DNA from 2 places in the Arthrobacter sp. TmtSoilC79 genome. Region 1 is predicted to be linked to the other one. Evidence: riboswitches for the same ligand, from Rfam matches in the RefSeq annotation. Region 1 holds a riboswitch; the other holds the start of a gene.
The links. Region 1 has a riboswitch for glycine ahead of gcvP (aminomethyl-transferring glycine dehydrogenase). Riboswitches for the same ligand answer to the same signal wherever they lie in the genome.
Positions count from the first base shown of each region.

Region 1 (7,553 bases):
GCCCATCTCCGGGGTGCCGGTTCCGGGAGCGAAGGCCGGGTCCAGGACGTCGATGTCGATGGAGACGTACACGGGGGTGTCCCCGAGCCTGTCCTTCACGCGCTGGATGGCGGCCGGAACGCCGATCACGTCCAGGTCCGAGCACCGAATGATCTGGAACCCGAACTCGTGGTCCCGGAGGAAGTCGTTGCGGTCATAGACCGGCCCGCGGATTCCCACGTGCATGGACTTGTCCTCCACCAGCAGGCCTTCCTCGAACGCCCGCCGGAAGATGGTGCCGTGCGTGATGGGCTGGTCGAAATAGGTATCCCAGGTGTCCAGATGCGCATCGAAATGCAGCAGTGCCACCGGACCGTGGACTGTGTTCAGGGCCCGCAGCATGGGCAGGGCGATGGTGTGGTCGCCACCGATGGAGATGAGCCGCTTGTCCTCGCTGATCAGGGGCAAGGCCTGCTCCTCGATCTCACGGACTGCCCGGGCGATGTCGTAGGGGGTGCAGGCGATATCGCCGGCGTCCACAACCTGGGCTTCGTAGACAGGTTCAACGTCCAGCTCCGGGTGGTAGCCGGGGCGCAGGAGGCGGGAGGCCTCGCGGACCGCGGCAGGACCGAAACGGGCGCCGGGCCGGAAGGAGGTTCCGCCGTCGAACGGTACGCCGACGATCGCAATGTCGTAATCCGGGACGCGGTCGATTTGGGGGAGGCGGGCGAAGGTGCCGAGGCCTGCATACCGGGGGACTTTGGTTGCATCAACCGGGCCGATGGGCTTGTGCGTTGTCATTGACGGATCCTTGGGGTGAGGGGTGCTCGCCGTTGAGCGGGAAGTACGTAATTCCATTGTTGGTGACGTGGATCACTCCGGATAGCGGTACATTGACTACAAATGGCCGAGCCGTTTAGACGAATGTCTAAGTCCCGCTGAACCGCGTGGCAGGACCCAACACAAAGGCCAGGAACCGGAGCGGAAACATGGCGATTACCGTCGCTGAACTCATCGCAGAGCCGCAACTAGGACTCACCCTCCTGGCCGGAAAAGCCGGCCTGGACAACCGCATCACCTGGGCCCACACCTCAGACCTGCCCAAGCTCTGGGAATGGGTCACCGGCGGAGAACTCATGATGACCAACGGCCTCTCCATACCCGCCGACGCAGCAGGCCAAGTGGCGCTCGCCGAGGCCCTCATGGACAGCGGTGCCAGTGCGCTGGCCATTGGCGAGAAAATGCACGCACCGCCCCTCACCCGGGAATTCCTGGCCGCCTGCGAGCAGCTCCCCTTGCCCCTGATCAACATCCCGTACCCGCTGCCATTCATCGCGATAGCCCGGTCGGTAGCCGAGTCCTCCCTGCTCGAAGAGTCGCGCCGGCTGCGGCAAACGGCCCGCGTCTACGATCTCCTCCGCACCGCCGGGGCCTCCGAGGACCATTGGCAAAGCCTGGTCCAGCGGCTGGCCACCGAACTCGACGCGGACCTGTTCGTGGTGGACCGCCGTTGCCTCCACCCCTGGCATCCCGACGGGCAGTCCCTCCCGGTGTTCCTGGCTGAAGAGTGGGCTCCCTTGTCCGGGCAGGTATCCCTCGCGGGGAAGAACTTCCAATGGCACCGCATCCGCGGCCGGCACGTGCTCACCATGGACATTCCCACCCATGCCAACGCGCTCCTGGTGGTGCTGCCCAACAACGAACCGCACCCGGACGCCGTCGTGCTTCTCCATGCCGCAACGGTGCTGGGACTGCAGTTGTCGCGCATTGTCTTGTCCCTGGAAGGCCGCCATCGCCTTGCCGGCGAGTTCCTGCTGCAGGCCATGGACGGGCGCCTCGGGGCCGCGGAGATGGAGAGCCGGCTGGCTGCATTCGACGTTCCGCCCGAGGAATTCCTGCTCGCCTCCCTGACGGCGGCCGCCGAACCAAAAGCGACCGACCAAAAAACTGCGGACGACGGCGACAAGCTGGCCAACGTACACATCGAACTGTGGCGGCACGGGGTTGCGTCGGCGTCGCTGAAGCGGAACAACAGGCTCCACGTGGTGGTCCCGGCAGGCGTGCCGGACGACGTCCTGGTTCATTGCGCCGGCCTGGAAACCTCGATCGGAATCAGCGCACCGGCAGCAGTGTCCACTATCCAACGCGCATTGCAGGAGTCCCTCTGGGCACTTGGTTCCGCCCGGGCCAACAAGCTGGGGCTGGCCCGCTATGCCGAAGGGCCGTCGTGGCTTGGGCTTACCGGATTCGAGGAAGGAACGGCGCTGGTGAGACGGTTGCTCGGGCCGATTTTCGACTACGAACAGAGCCAGGAAGGCGACCTCATCCTGACGTTGAGGACGTATTTGGACTCGCAGCGTTCCTGGCAAAAGACCGCGGCTGCGCTCTTCGCCCACCGGCAAACCATCATTTACCGGATGCGGAAAATCGGCGAACTGACGGGGCTGGACATGGGTGAAACGTCCACAGTTGCCCAGCTCTGGTTCGCCCTGCAGATCCACGAGGCGATGCATCAGTAGCCACACCTTGCTTGCGCTTTTTCGCGGGAAGCGGCTATGGTGTGAAGCGTGTCACTCATGGTGATGCAACGCTTTTGATCTGCGGCGGGAGAGTCCTGCCGGTACATCCAGTCAGGCGCCGTAGGAGCAAATCCTCCCCAGGAATCTCTCAGGCCCATGTACCGCCGCGGGTAGGCAACTCTGGAAAGCAGTCCGGGTAACCGGGCTCACCGACGGTGCAAGCAGACGGCATGTGGAAACACAGTCTGCGGAATCTCTCAGGTCCAATACAGAGCGGGGAGGAACCCCACATCATCGTGGCGCTCACTGGGCGCCTGAATCATGGAGTTCCTCTTGACTGTTCAATCAACCCCCACCGCCTTCGCGGACCGGCACATCGGCGCCCGCCGCCAAGCCGATGTTGACACCATGCTCAAGGTCATCGGCTACGACTCTGTCGACGGACTCGTGGACGTCGCCGTCCCCGATTCCATCCGCCAGGACACGGCCCTGAAGTTGCAGGACGCCCTTACCGAGGTGCAGGTCCTCGCCGAGCTCCGCAAGCTCGCGTCCAAGAACAAGACCGCCGTTCAAATGATCGGCCAGGGCTACTACGACACCGTCACGCCCCCGGTCATCCGCCGCAACATCCTCGAAGCACCCGCCTGGTACACGGCGTACACGCCCTACCAGCCCGAAATTTCGCAGGGCCGCCTCGAAGCGCTGCTGAACTTCCAGACCATGGTGCAGGACCTCACGGGCCTTCCCGTTGCCAACGCCTCGCTGCTGGATGAAGCAACTGCCGTGGCCGAGGCTGTGCTGTTGATGCGCCGGGCCAACAAGTCCAAGACGGCCAAGGACGGCAAGACGGTCCTGGACGCCGACCTCCTTCCGCAGACCATCGCCATTGTGAAGGGCCGCGCCGAAGCCCTTGGCTTCGAGGTTGTCATCACTGACCTTTCGGCGGGCCTTCCCGATGGCGACATCAACGGCATCGTCCTTCAGCAGCCCGGTGTTTCGGGCCGCGTGTTCGACCACTCCGCTGTGATCGCTTCCGCGAAGGAACGCGGCGCGCTGGTCACGGTTGCCGCTGATTTGCTGGCGCTCACCCTCATCACGCCCCCGGGCGAACAAGGTGCGGACATCGCCGTCGGAACTGCGCAGCGCTTTGGTGTCCCGCTGTTCTTCGGCGGCCCGCACGCCGCGTACATGGCCGTCCGCGAAGGCATGGAACGTACCCTCCCGGGCAGGATCGTGGGTGTGTCCAAGGACAACGCCGGCGTCCCCGCTTACCGCCTGGCCCTGCAGACCCGCGAGCAGCACATCCGCCGCGAAAAGGCGACGTCCAACATCTGCACCGCACAGGCCCTGCTTGCGATTGTTGCCTCCATGTACGCCGTGTACCACGGTCCCGAAGGCTTGAAAGCGATCGCCGAGACCATCCACGGCCACGCCCGCGTTTTGGCCGCGACCCTGCAGAAAGCCGGCCGCGAACTCGTCTCCGAATCCTTCTTCGACACCCTCACGGTCCGCGTCCCGGGCAAGGCAGACAAGGTCATCTCCGCCGCCGAAGCCCGCGGTATCAACCTGCGCCTCATCGACGCGGACACTGTTGGCGTTTCCGTTGATGAAACCACGACGCCGGAGGTCCTCGCCGCTGTGGCCGTCGCCTTTGGTGCCGGCCCGGTAGGGGACGCCACCGGATTCGAATTGCCCGCTGAGGTAGTCCGCACCTCCGATTTCCTGCAGCACCCGGTGTTCAACACGCACCGTTCCGAGACGCAGCTGTTGCGCTATATCCGCAAGCTGTCAGACCGGGACCTCGCGCTGGACCGCACCATGATCCCGCTGGGTTCGTGCACCATGAAGCTGAACGCCACCGCTGAGATGGAAGCCATTTCCTGGCCGGAGTTCGCCTCGATCCACCCGTTCGCTCCGGACCACCAGACAGCGGGCTGGCGCGAGCTGATCGAGGACCTCGAAGCGGACCTGACCGAGATCACCGGCTACGACCAAGTTTCCATCCAGCCGAACGCCGGTTCCCAGGGCGAGCTCGCGGGACTCCTGGCGATCCGCGGCTACCACCTGTCCCGTGGCGACGAGCAGCGCAACGTCTGCCTCATTCCTGCCTCGGCCCACGGCACCAACGCAGCCTCGGCAGTGCTGGCCGGCATGAAGGTTGTTGTGGTGGCCACGGCTGCTGACGGCACGATCGATCACGCGGACCTTGCCGCCAAGATCGAGGCCAACCGCGAGGTGTTGTCGGCCATCATGATCACCTACCCGTCCACGCACGGTGTGTACGATGCCGACGTCCGCGAAGTCTGCGACGCCATCCACGCAGCCGGCGGCCAGGTGTACGTTGACGGCGCCAACTTGAATGCACTGGTTGGCCTTGCCCAGCCGGGCAAGTTCGGCGGCGACGTGTCCCACCTGAACCTGCACAAGACCTTCTGCATCCCCCACGGCGGCGGCGGCCCGGGTGTCGGGCCGGTTGCTGCGAAGGCACACCTGGCTCCGTTCATGCCGGGCGACGCGAACAAAGCAGCGCACGAACCCGGTCACGGCGTTGCCATCTCCGCTTCCCGTTATGGCTCCGCCGGTGTGCTGCCGATTTCGTGGGCGTACGTGAAGCTCATGGGCGGGCAGGGTTTGACGGAAGCTACCAAGTCGGCGCTGCTGGCCGCGAACTATGTTGCTTCCTGCCTGGATGAGCACTTCCCTGTTCTGTACACCGGCGAGGGCGGGCTCGTGGCCCATGAGTGCATCCTGGACCTCCGTGAACTGACAGCCCGCACGGGTGTCACGGCCGAAGATGTTGCCAAGCGCCTGATCGACTTCGGCTTCCACGCCCCCACTCTGGCGTTCCCCGTTGCGGGCACCTTGATGGTGGAGCCAACGGAGTCCGAGGACCTTGCCGAGATCGACCGCTTCATCGAAGCCATGATCACCATCCGTGCCGAGATCGACCAGGTAGCCGGCGGTGATTTCACTGTTGAGAAGTCGCCGCTGCGCAACGCGCCGCACACGGCTGCCGCCGTCGTGAGTTCCGCCTGGGACCGCGAATACCCGCGCGAGCAGGCCGCCTTCCCGGTCCACCACCTCAAGCAGGACAAGTACTTCCCGCCCGTCGGAAGGATCGACGGCGCCGCAGGCGACCGGAACCTGGTGTGCTCCTGCCCTCCCCTCGAAGCGTTTGAAAACTAAGGACTCCCCACATGTCTGAGAATTACACCGCTCTCTATGAGCAGCACAAAAAGGCCGGCGCCTCCTTCACCGACTTCGGTGGCTGGCAGATGCCGCTCAAATACTCCTCGGAGTTGGCCGAGCACCACGCCGTCCGCAAGTCCGCAGGCCTTTTCGACCTCTCCCACATGGGCGAAGTCTGGGTCACCGGTCCCGACGCGGCTGCCTTCTTGGACTATGCGCTGGTGGGCAAGTTGTCCGCCGTCGCGGTAGGCAAAGCCAAGTACTCACTGATCTGCAACGCCGATGGCGGCATCATCGACGACCTCATCACCTACCGCCGGCCCTCACCCGAAGACGGCGTGGACAAGTACCTGGTAGTCCCCAACGCGGGCAACGCGAAGGTGGTTGCTGCCGCACTTCTGAAGCGTGCGGCCGGTTTTAACGTTGCGGTGGAAGATGCTTCCGCCGAGACGTCCCTCGTCGCCGTGCAGGGTCCGAACGCCGAAGAGATCCTCCTGGCGCTGGTGCCGGCAGAACAGCACGCGTTGGTCACCGAACTGAAGTACTACGCGGCGGTTGAGGTAGGGATTACTTTCGACGGCGGCATGCAGCAGCTGCTGCTGGCCCGCACCGGCTACACCGGCGAAGACGGATTCGAGATCTACGTCCCGAACCTCGATGCCGCCGGCCTCTGGGAAGCCCTGCTCGAAGCCGGCGAAGGCCACGGACTGATCCCGGCAGGCCTCGCTGCCCGCGACTCGTTGCGCCTGGAAGCCGGGATGCCGCTCTACGGCAACGAGCTCTCCATCCACGCTAACGCCTACGCCGCCGGACTTGGCCCCGTTGTTTCCCTGGCCAAGGAAAGCGACTTCATTGGCCGGGAAGCGCTCACAGCCATCAAGGCTGCCGGCGTCGGATCCACACTGGGCCAGAAGCTGGTGGGCCTCAAAGGCACCGGACGCCGCGCCGCACGCGGACACTACTCGGTCCTCAAGGACGGTTCGCTCATTGGCGAAGTCACCTCCGGCCAGCCAAGCCCCACGCTCGGCTACCCGGTAGCGATGGCCTATGTCGACGTCGAGCATTCAGAGCCGGGCACGATCGTCGAGGTTGACCTGCGAGGAAAAGCCGAACCGTTCGAAGTCGTGGCGCTGCCGTTCTACAAGCGGGTCAAGTAAGTCCCGGCGGGAGTGGCTTGGTGCGTCACGCCCGGCGGGTGTGGCTGGGTGCCTCACGCCCGGCGGGTGTGGCTTGGTGCGTCACGCCCGGCGGGAGTGGCGTCCTCCGCGGGCTCGGTCGCAGGAGCGCCCGCTGGGCGGACGCGATGCTCCCTTGGACGCCCGCTTCCGGACGTCACTCCCGCAGGGGCTTTGCGGCTCACGCCCGACGGGAGTGGCATCCTCCGCGGGCTCGGTCGCAGAAGCGCCGACTGGGCGGGCGCGATGCTCCCTTGGACGCCCGCTTCCGGAGGTCACTCCCGCAGGGGCTTTGTTGCCGGATGGCACTCCCGCAGGGGCTGCGCGGCTCACTTTGCGCTCGGACCAGGATACCGAGGCAACCTGCTGAAAGGCGGGTTCCAAGTCACCGTTCGCGGGAGCGGAGCCCTGTGACTGACAGAAGCTGAGTAACGAACTCCGGAAGCGTGCGCCCAAGGAAGCGGCACGTCCGCTCAGCGGGCGTCTTCGCGACCGAGCACGCGGAGGAGTTCGGTTCTCTGCCACCCAGCCCGGGACCGCGGAACACAACAGTTTTAGGCATACGAGAAGTAAGGAATTGGAATGAGCAAAGTAGTTGCTGGATTGAAATACTCGGCTGAGCACGAGTGGGTTGCCGTTGATGGTGACGGGCCCGTGGGGATTGGAATTTCCGCGGTTGCCGCTGATGCCT
Region 1 covers NZ_AP046051.1:183,849-191,401, forward strand. Annotated here, with positions in the region: gene speB (agmatinase) at 1-780, opposite strand, end outside; gene AC6JA3_RS00910 (PucR family transcriptional regulator) at 969-2,498, shown strand; glycine riboswitch at 2,574-2,672, shown strand; glycine riboswitch at 2,673-2,780, shown strand; gene gcvP (aminomethyl-transferring glycine dehydrogenase) at 2,832-5,684, shown strand; gene gcvT (glycine cleavage system aminomethyltransferase GcvT) at 5,696-6,844, shown strand; gene gcvH (glycine cleavage system protein GcvH) at 7,445-7,553, shown strand, end outside.

Region 2 (7,553 bases), 3.5 Mb from region 1:
CCCGCAACCGGGAACGCCAGGGTGGGGGCGTGGAAGCCGAAGTCGATCAGGCGCTTGGCAACGTCCTCAGCGGTGACGCCGGTCTTGGCCGTCAGTTCGCGCAGGTCCAGGATGCACTCGTGGGCCACCAGTCCGCCTTCGCCGGTGTAGAGGACCGGGAAGTGATCGTTCAGGCGGGATGCGATGTAGTTCGCAGCCAGCAGCGCCGACTTGGTTGCCTCGGTGAGGCCCTGGCCACCCATGAGCTTCACGTAGGCCCAGGAGATGGGCAGGACGCCGGCGGAACCGAAACGCGATGCCGAAATCGGGACGTCGTTGCCTTCGGTCCAGATGGCTGCATCGCCGGGCATGAACGGTGCAAGGTGCGCCTTGGCTGCCACGGGACCAACACCCGGGCCGCCGCCGCCGTGGGGGATGCAGAACGTCTTGTGCAGGTTCAGGTGGGACACGTCGCCGCCGAACTTGCCCGGCTGGGCGAGCCCAACCAGGGCGTTGAGGTTGGCGCCGTCAATGTAGACCTGGCCGCCGGCTGCGTGGATGGCGTCGCAGACTTCGCGAACGTCGGCATCGTACACACCGTGCGTGGACGGGTAGGTGATCATGATGGCCGACAACACCTCGCGGTTGGCCTCGATCTTGGCGGCAAGGTCCGCGTGATCGATCGTGCCGTCAGCAGCCGTGGCCACCACAACAACCTTCATGCCGGCCAGCACTGCCGAGGCTGCGTTGGTGCCGTGGGCGGAAGCGGGAATGAGGCAGACGTTGCGCTGCTCGTCGCCACGGGACAGGTGGTAGCCACGGATGGCCAGCAGGCCCGCGAGCTCTCCCTGGGAACCGGCGTTCGGCTGGATGGACACTTGGTCGTAGCCGGTGATCTCGGTCAGCTGGGATTCGAGGTCGGTGATGAGTTCGCGCCAGCCCTCGGTCTGGGAATCCGGAGCGAACGGGTGGATGGAGGCGAACTCGGGCCAGGAAATGGCTTCCATCTCAGCGGTGGCGTTCAGCTTCATGGTGCACGAGCCCAGCGGGATCATGGTGCGGTCCAGCGCGAGGTCCCGGTCCGAAAGCTTGCGGATGTAGCGCAGGAGCTGGGTTTCGGAGCGGTGCGTGTTGAACACCGGGTGCTGCATGAAGTCGCTGGTGCGCTCCACGGAAGCTTCAAGCGCGAAGCCTTCAGCGGCGTCAGCAACCGAAGCGCCGAAGACCGCCGCGACGTCAGCAACAACCTCGGAAGTGGTGGTCTCATCAACAGAGATACCAACAGTGTCAGCGTCAACGCCGCGCAGATTGATGCCCTTGGCCTCGGCAGCAGCGACGACCTCTGCAGCCTTGCCCGGGACGCGGACGGTGATGGTATCGAAGAAGGAACCGTGAAGGACCTCGACGCCGGCAGCCTTCAGTGATGCTGCAAGGGTGCGGGCGTGGCTGTGGGCGGTCTCGGCAATAGCCTTCAAACCCTCCGGGCCGTGATAGACCGCGTACATCGAGGCCACGATGGCCAGCAACGCCTGCGCGGTACAGATGTTGGACGTCGCCTTTTCGCGGCGGATGTGCTGCTCGCGGGTCTGCAGCGCCAAGCGGTAGGCGGGGACACCGGCGTCGTCCTTGGAAACGCCTACCAGGCGGCCGGGCATGGAACGCTCCAGGCCTTTCTGGACGGCCATGTAGGCCGCGTGCGGGCCGCCGAAGAACAGCGGAACACCCAGGCGCTGGGCGGAACCAACAGCAATATCGGCGCCCTGCTCACCGGGAGGGGTGATGAGCGTCAGGGAGAGGAGGTCGGCTGCGACCGTGACCAGCGCGCCGCGTTCCTTGGCTTCAGCAATGACAGCAGAGTGGTCGAACACGCGGCCGGAAACGCCGGGCTGCTGCAGGACAACGCCGTTGATGGCGCCTTCCGGGAGGCCCAGGGAGAGATCGGCGACCTCAACCTCGAAGCCGAGTGCTTCGGCGCGGCCCTTGACGATGGCGATGGTCTGCGGGAGGCAGTCGGCATCGAGGACGGTCTTGCCGTCCTGGACAGCCTTGTTCTTGTTGGCGCGGCGCATCATGAGGACGGCTTCGGCAACGGCGGTTGCTTCGTCAAGCAGGGAGGCGTTGGCGATGGGCAGGCCAACCAGGTCCTGGACCATGGTCTGGAAGTTCAGCAGCGCTTCAAGGCGGCCCTGGGAGATTTCCGGCTGGTACGGGGTGTAGGCGGTGTACCAGGCCGGGGACTCAAGGATGTTGCGGCGGATCACCGGCGGCGTCACGGTGTCGTAGTAGCCCTGGCCGATCATCTGGACGGCAGTCTTGTTCTTGGATGCGAGCTTGCGCAGTTCGGCAAGAACCTCGACTTCGCTCAGCGCGTTTTCCAGGGTGAGGGCAACATCCTGGCGGATATCGTTCGGAACGGCGGTGTCGACCAGCGAATCGACGGTGTCGTAGCCGACGGACTTGAGCATGGTCTCAATCTCGGACTGGCGGCGGGCGCCAATATGCCGATCGACGAAGGTGGTGGAGGCAGAACTAACCGTCACGAAGGAACTCCATTACTTGGGCGGCGTTTGGGTACGCCACAGCGGCTGGGTTCCTCCCCGCTCTGTATTGGACCTGAGAGTTTCCGCGGGTTGCGTGAACAACCATCGCTTGCACCGTCGGTGAGCACAGCGCCCATCCACCCTGAGGTGTGCTGAGTGCCTGCTGCTTTCCAGAGTTGCCTTGCCGCGGCGGTGCGTGGGCCTGAGAGATTCCTGGGGAGGGTTTGCTCCTACGGCGCCTGCATCACTTGCTTGCAGGACTCTCCCGCCGCAGATCAAAGGCATGTTCAGTTGTAGGTGGGCACCTTGTTGGGCACGCCACAAGAGTTAATTGTCCTACGCGCCGGGCTCTGCAGCAAATGGATGAATCACTACTTCCGCAGCCGCTCCAGGACCCCGAGCAGGATTTCGACGTCGGCCTCCCGCCCGGCGTTGCCGCCTTCCTGGCCGCCTTCAAAGATGGCATTGAAATAGAGGCCGTCGCCCATATAGCTGACGGCCTTGGCAACCTCCGGTCCGACGTCTTCGGCCAGCACGTCCAGCCAGCGCTGCTGGATGGCGGCGAACCGGCGGCGGGTTTCCTCGTGGGCCACTTCAGCCAGGCGGGTGGCAGCGACGAAGGCCCTGTCCATGGGGGTATCTGCCCAGAGCGATGACCGGATGAAGTAGGCAGCCGAACCATCGGGTGCTGCCTTCATTAGTTCAGTGTCTTCATCGGCGAGTAAGTCCAGGCGTTCCAACAGTGCCGTGATCAGCGCTTCCTTGTTGGGGAAGTGGTAGAGCAGCCCACCTTTGGATACCCCGGCACGTTTGGCAACGGCGTCGAGGGTGGCAGCCCTCTCCCCTACCTCTATAAGGAGGGCTTCAAAGGCATCCAGGACCGCGTCCCGGGCAACTGGTTTTCGTGGCATGTGTCCATCATTCCCTAAAGGCTCATGGGGCTGGTCAGTTGAAACTATACCGTCTGGACGGTACAGTAGTGGAATGTTCTCGCCGTCCCCAACCCAAGCACCCCGTTCCGCTGATCCCGTTAAGGGCCAGGCAGCACCGTGGCGCGACTGGACGGCTCTGGCACTCCTGATGTTTCCGGTGCTGCTGGTGGCCGTCGACAACACCGCGCTCACCTTTGCCCTGCCCGAAATTGCCCGCTCCCTGGACGTCGGCGGCGTCCAATTGCTCTGGATCGTTGACGCCTACCCGCTGGTTCTTGCCGCGTTGCTGGTATCCATGGGCAACCTCGGCGACAGGATCGGACGACGGCGGCTGCTGCTGATCGGCAGCACGGGCTTCGCGGCGGTTTCGGCTGCTACAGCTTTCGCGCCTTCGGCTGAGTGGCTCATTGCAGGACGCGCCGGCCTTGGCGTCTTCGGCGCCATGCTGATGCCCTCAACGCTGTCCTTGATCCGGAACATCTTCACCGATCCCAACCGGCGCCGGCTTGCCATCGCTGTCTGGGCTGCCGGTTTCTCCGGTGGTGCCGCCCTTGGACCCATCTTCGGCGGTTGGTTGGTAGAGCACTTCTGGTGGGGTGCGGTGTTCCTCGTGGCCGCTTTCCTGCTCCTGCCGCTTCTTGTTTTCGGCAGGGCACTCATTCCGGAATCCAAGGACGCCAATCCCGGCCGCGTGGACGTGGCCAGCATTGTCCTTTCCGTGGTCACCATGGCTCCGTTCGTCTACGGCATCAAGGAATTCGCAGTCCACGGCTTCGGGGCGTCCGCGGCCGCATTCATGGGCTTCGGCCTGGTGATGGGCATTCTGTTTGTGCGTCGCCAGCAGCGGATCGAGAACCCCATGCTGGACGTTGCCCTGTTCAATAACAAGGTCTTCAGCACTGCAATCGTGGCGAACGTCCTGTCGCTCTTCTCCATGACAGGCTTCATCTACTTCTTCGCCCAGCACCTGCAGCTTGTTGAGGGTCAGTCACCCATGGAAGCCGGAATCGCCATGATTCCCGCCCTCCTGGCAACAGTCATCGCCGGCCTGCTGGTGGTGCCGCTGGTCAGGCGTGTCCGCCCCGGATACGTGGTGGCCGCCGGCCTGACACTCAGCGCCGTGGGCTACTTGATTGTGATGGTGGGCGACCACGGCAGCGGCCCCGTCTTCCTGCTGTCCGCCTTGACGGTCCTCGCAATCGGCGTGGGCGCAGCGGAAACCATTTCCAATGACCTCATCCTGGCTTCCGTTCCGGCAAATAAGTCCGGCGCCGCCTCCGCAATCTCCGAGACCGGTTACGAACTGGGTTCGCTCCTGGGAACGGCTGTACTCGGATCCATCCTCACGGCTTCCTACCAGCACAACCTCGTGATTCCAGACGGCGTTTCCCCGCAGGCAGCCGGGAAGTCCAGCGAAACCCTTGCCGGCGCCGTGGATGCGGCCGCAGCCCTTCCGGCACCTTTGTCGGAGGCCCTGACGGTCGCCGCCCGGACGGCTTTCGAGTCCGGCGTCCACATCACTGCGGCGATTGGGCTGGTATTGATGGCTGGCGCGGCAGTGCTCGCCGCCGTCGTGCTCCGCCGTGTGCCGAAGGCGCAGTAGAGGCTCAGTAAGGACACAGCGCCGTTGTGAGGCCCGCTCCGCGTGATTCCGTAGGGATTTAGCACGCAAAGCGGGCCTCACAACGCTTCGGTTGGTGCCGCCTTTTTGTCGACGCCGGCAGTCAGGTCATCGATTCTGTCGAGGGCGTCGCTGAGCCTGCTGACCGTGCTCCATAGCTCTGGGTGCTGCTCCTTGACTTCCTCGAGCGCGGTTCCGGCGGAGGTCAGGGAGGCGAGGTCGAAACTTACGTTGGTTCGGGCTCCGCTGATGGCTGCACGGAGGGCTCCGAAACCGACCACGACGTCGGCGATCAGCGCGGGATTGCCGTGGGATGCGAGCCAGCCGAGGTCTTCAATGGCGTGGATGGCCCGCTCGCCCAGGACTGCGGAGGCCTTGGCAGCATCAACGGAGGCCTGGTGGATTGCGTCGTCGCGCTCCGGCCCGGGATCCAGGCGGAAGGCGGCGCCGAAGGCGTTGGAGGCGGAAGAGTCGTCGTCCGCCAATTGCAGGGCATCTTCACGCAGTTCACGGGCACGGGCATGGATGCCCGAGAGCTTTTCGTGCTGGTCCTCCCCGGCCTCGGTGTATCCGGCCACCATGGAGGTCAGGGAAGCGGCGATGGAGAGCATGACTCCTGTCCCGGCGCCACCGCCCGGCGAGCCGGTGGATTCGGCCAGCGCTTTGGTCCATTCCTCAACAGTGGATTGCTGTGTCGTGGCTGCTTGGGAATCATTCATGCCATCCAGTGTGCCGGGGCTTCCCAGGCTTTGCATCTTCAGGCTGGATACACTGGCCAGACCTAGGCGTCGAATGAAAAGGGCAGACTCATGACCATTGACCTCGAAGAGCTGTACAAAGACCTGCACGCCCATCCCGAGTTGTCCTTCCAAGAGACCCGGACAGCCGGGATTGCAGCGGCGCACCTGGAAGACCTTGGCTTCACTGTCCACCGAAACATCGGAAAAACCGGCGTGGTCGGCGTTCTGGAAAACGGACCCGGACCGGTAGTGATGCTCAGGGCAGACATGGATGCACTGCCCGTCAAGGAAGCAACCTGCCTGGACTATGCGAGCACGGCCATGGGTGTTGACCATGAGGGCAAGGACATGCCGGTCATGCACGCTTGCGGCCATGACGTACACGTCAGTTGCCTGGTTGGCGCGGTGGAGGTTTTGGTCGCGCAACGTGATCAGTGGCAGGGCACCCTGGTGGCCCTCTTCCAGCCAGCCGAGGAGTGGGGTGGCGGGGCCGAAACCATGGTGGCCGATGGCCTGTACGACGCCGTGCCCAAACCCGACGTCGTACTGGGCCAGCACGTAGCCCCCTTCCCCGCCGGCTGGTTCGGAATCCGGCCCGGTGTCACCATGGCATCCGCCGATTCCCTCAACATCACCCTCCATGGGCGCGGCGGTCACGGTTCACGCCCGGAGACCACTGTTGACCCGGTGCTGATGGCTGCGGCAACCACCGTCCGGCTGCAGGGCATTGTTGCCCGTGAGCTGGCAGCGAGTGATTCCGCGGTAGTGACCGTGGGGCAGATCCACTCGGGCACCAAGAACAACATCATTCCCGAAACAGCAACTTTGGGACTCAGCGTCCGCACCTTCAGCAATGACACCCGGGATAAGATCCTCGGTTCCATCGAGCGCATTGCCGCGGCAGAATCCACAGCGTCAGGGGCACCCAAAGACCCGGAGATTCAGTTTGAAGAGCACTTTCCGCTGACCGTCAACGATCAGGCTGCCACCGATAGGGTGTCTGCGGCGTTCAAGGCAAAGTTTGGCGAAACACAGATCATTGACCCCGGCCCCGTCTCCGGAAGCGAAGACGTGGGCGCCTTGGCCAAGGCCGCCGGTGCTCCCCTGGTTTTCTGGTTCCTCGGTGGTGCCGAGCCTGCCTTGTTCAAGGAATTTGCAACAACAGGGCGCCTTCCCGAAGATATTCCGTCGAATCACTCACCGTATTTTGCGCCCATTATCCAGCCGACCCTGACGCGGGGAACGGAAGCCCTGGTGACGGCGGCCCGGGAATTCCTGGCTGCCAGCACCTAGGCCTTCAGCCAGCCGGCCCGACACCAGTGAAGGCGCCGCAAGCGCAGCGCCTTCACTGGTGTTTCCTTGGTGCGGTCCGGTCCCTGCCTAGACTTTCTCGCTGATGCGGTTCATCGTCGGTTCGGAAACCTCGGAATCCCTGCGACGGCGGGCCAGGAAAGTCCACAGCGTTCCCTCTGTCCGCGGACGGCTCTCCACGGTAACTGCAGGTGCTTTTTCCGGCTCGGACGTGTGCGTCTCGGGCTTGCGCGCGGAGTCTTTCTTCGTGCGCCGCTCGAAGTCGTCGTAGTACGCGTAGCACATACCCAACCTCCTTCAACGGCTGTCCTTCCATCGTCCTCCGGCAAGGCCCGCACGTCGATGGTTTTGTGCTTTGTGATCGGCCGGCTCAACGTGCGTCACGGCCGGTCCAGGAACTAGCGGGACAGGGCCGCGTGCCGCGCTTCCC
Region 2 covers NZ_AP046051.1:3,651,207-3,658,759, forward strand. Annotated here, with positions in the region: gene gcvP (aminomethyl-transferring glycine dehydrogenase) at 1-2,519, opposite strand, end outside; glycine riboswitch at 2,572-2,698, opposite strand; glycine riboswitch at 2,700-2,797, opposite strand; gene AC6JA3_RS16635 (TetR/AcrR family transcriptional regulator) at 2,891-3,430, opposite strand; gene AC6JA3_RS16640 (MFS transporter) at 3,504-5,054, shown strand; gene AC6JA3_RS16645 (cyclodeaminase/cyclohydrolase family protein) at 5,132-5,791, opposite strand; gene AC6JA3_RS16650 (amidohydrolase) at 5,882-7,105, shown strand; gene AC6JA3_RS16655 (hypothetical protein) at 7,193-7,408, opposite strand; gene AC6JA3_RS16660 (NAD(P)/FAD-dependent oxidoreductase) at 7,522-7,553, opposite strand, start outside.
Region 2: it holds a riboswitch for glycine, as region 1 does, so the genes downstream of both, gcvP (aminomethyl-transferring glycine dehydrogenase) here and gcvP (aminomethyl-transferring glycine dehydrogenase) in region 1, are expected to answer to the same signal.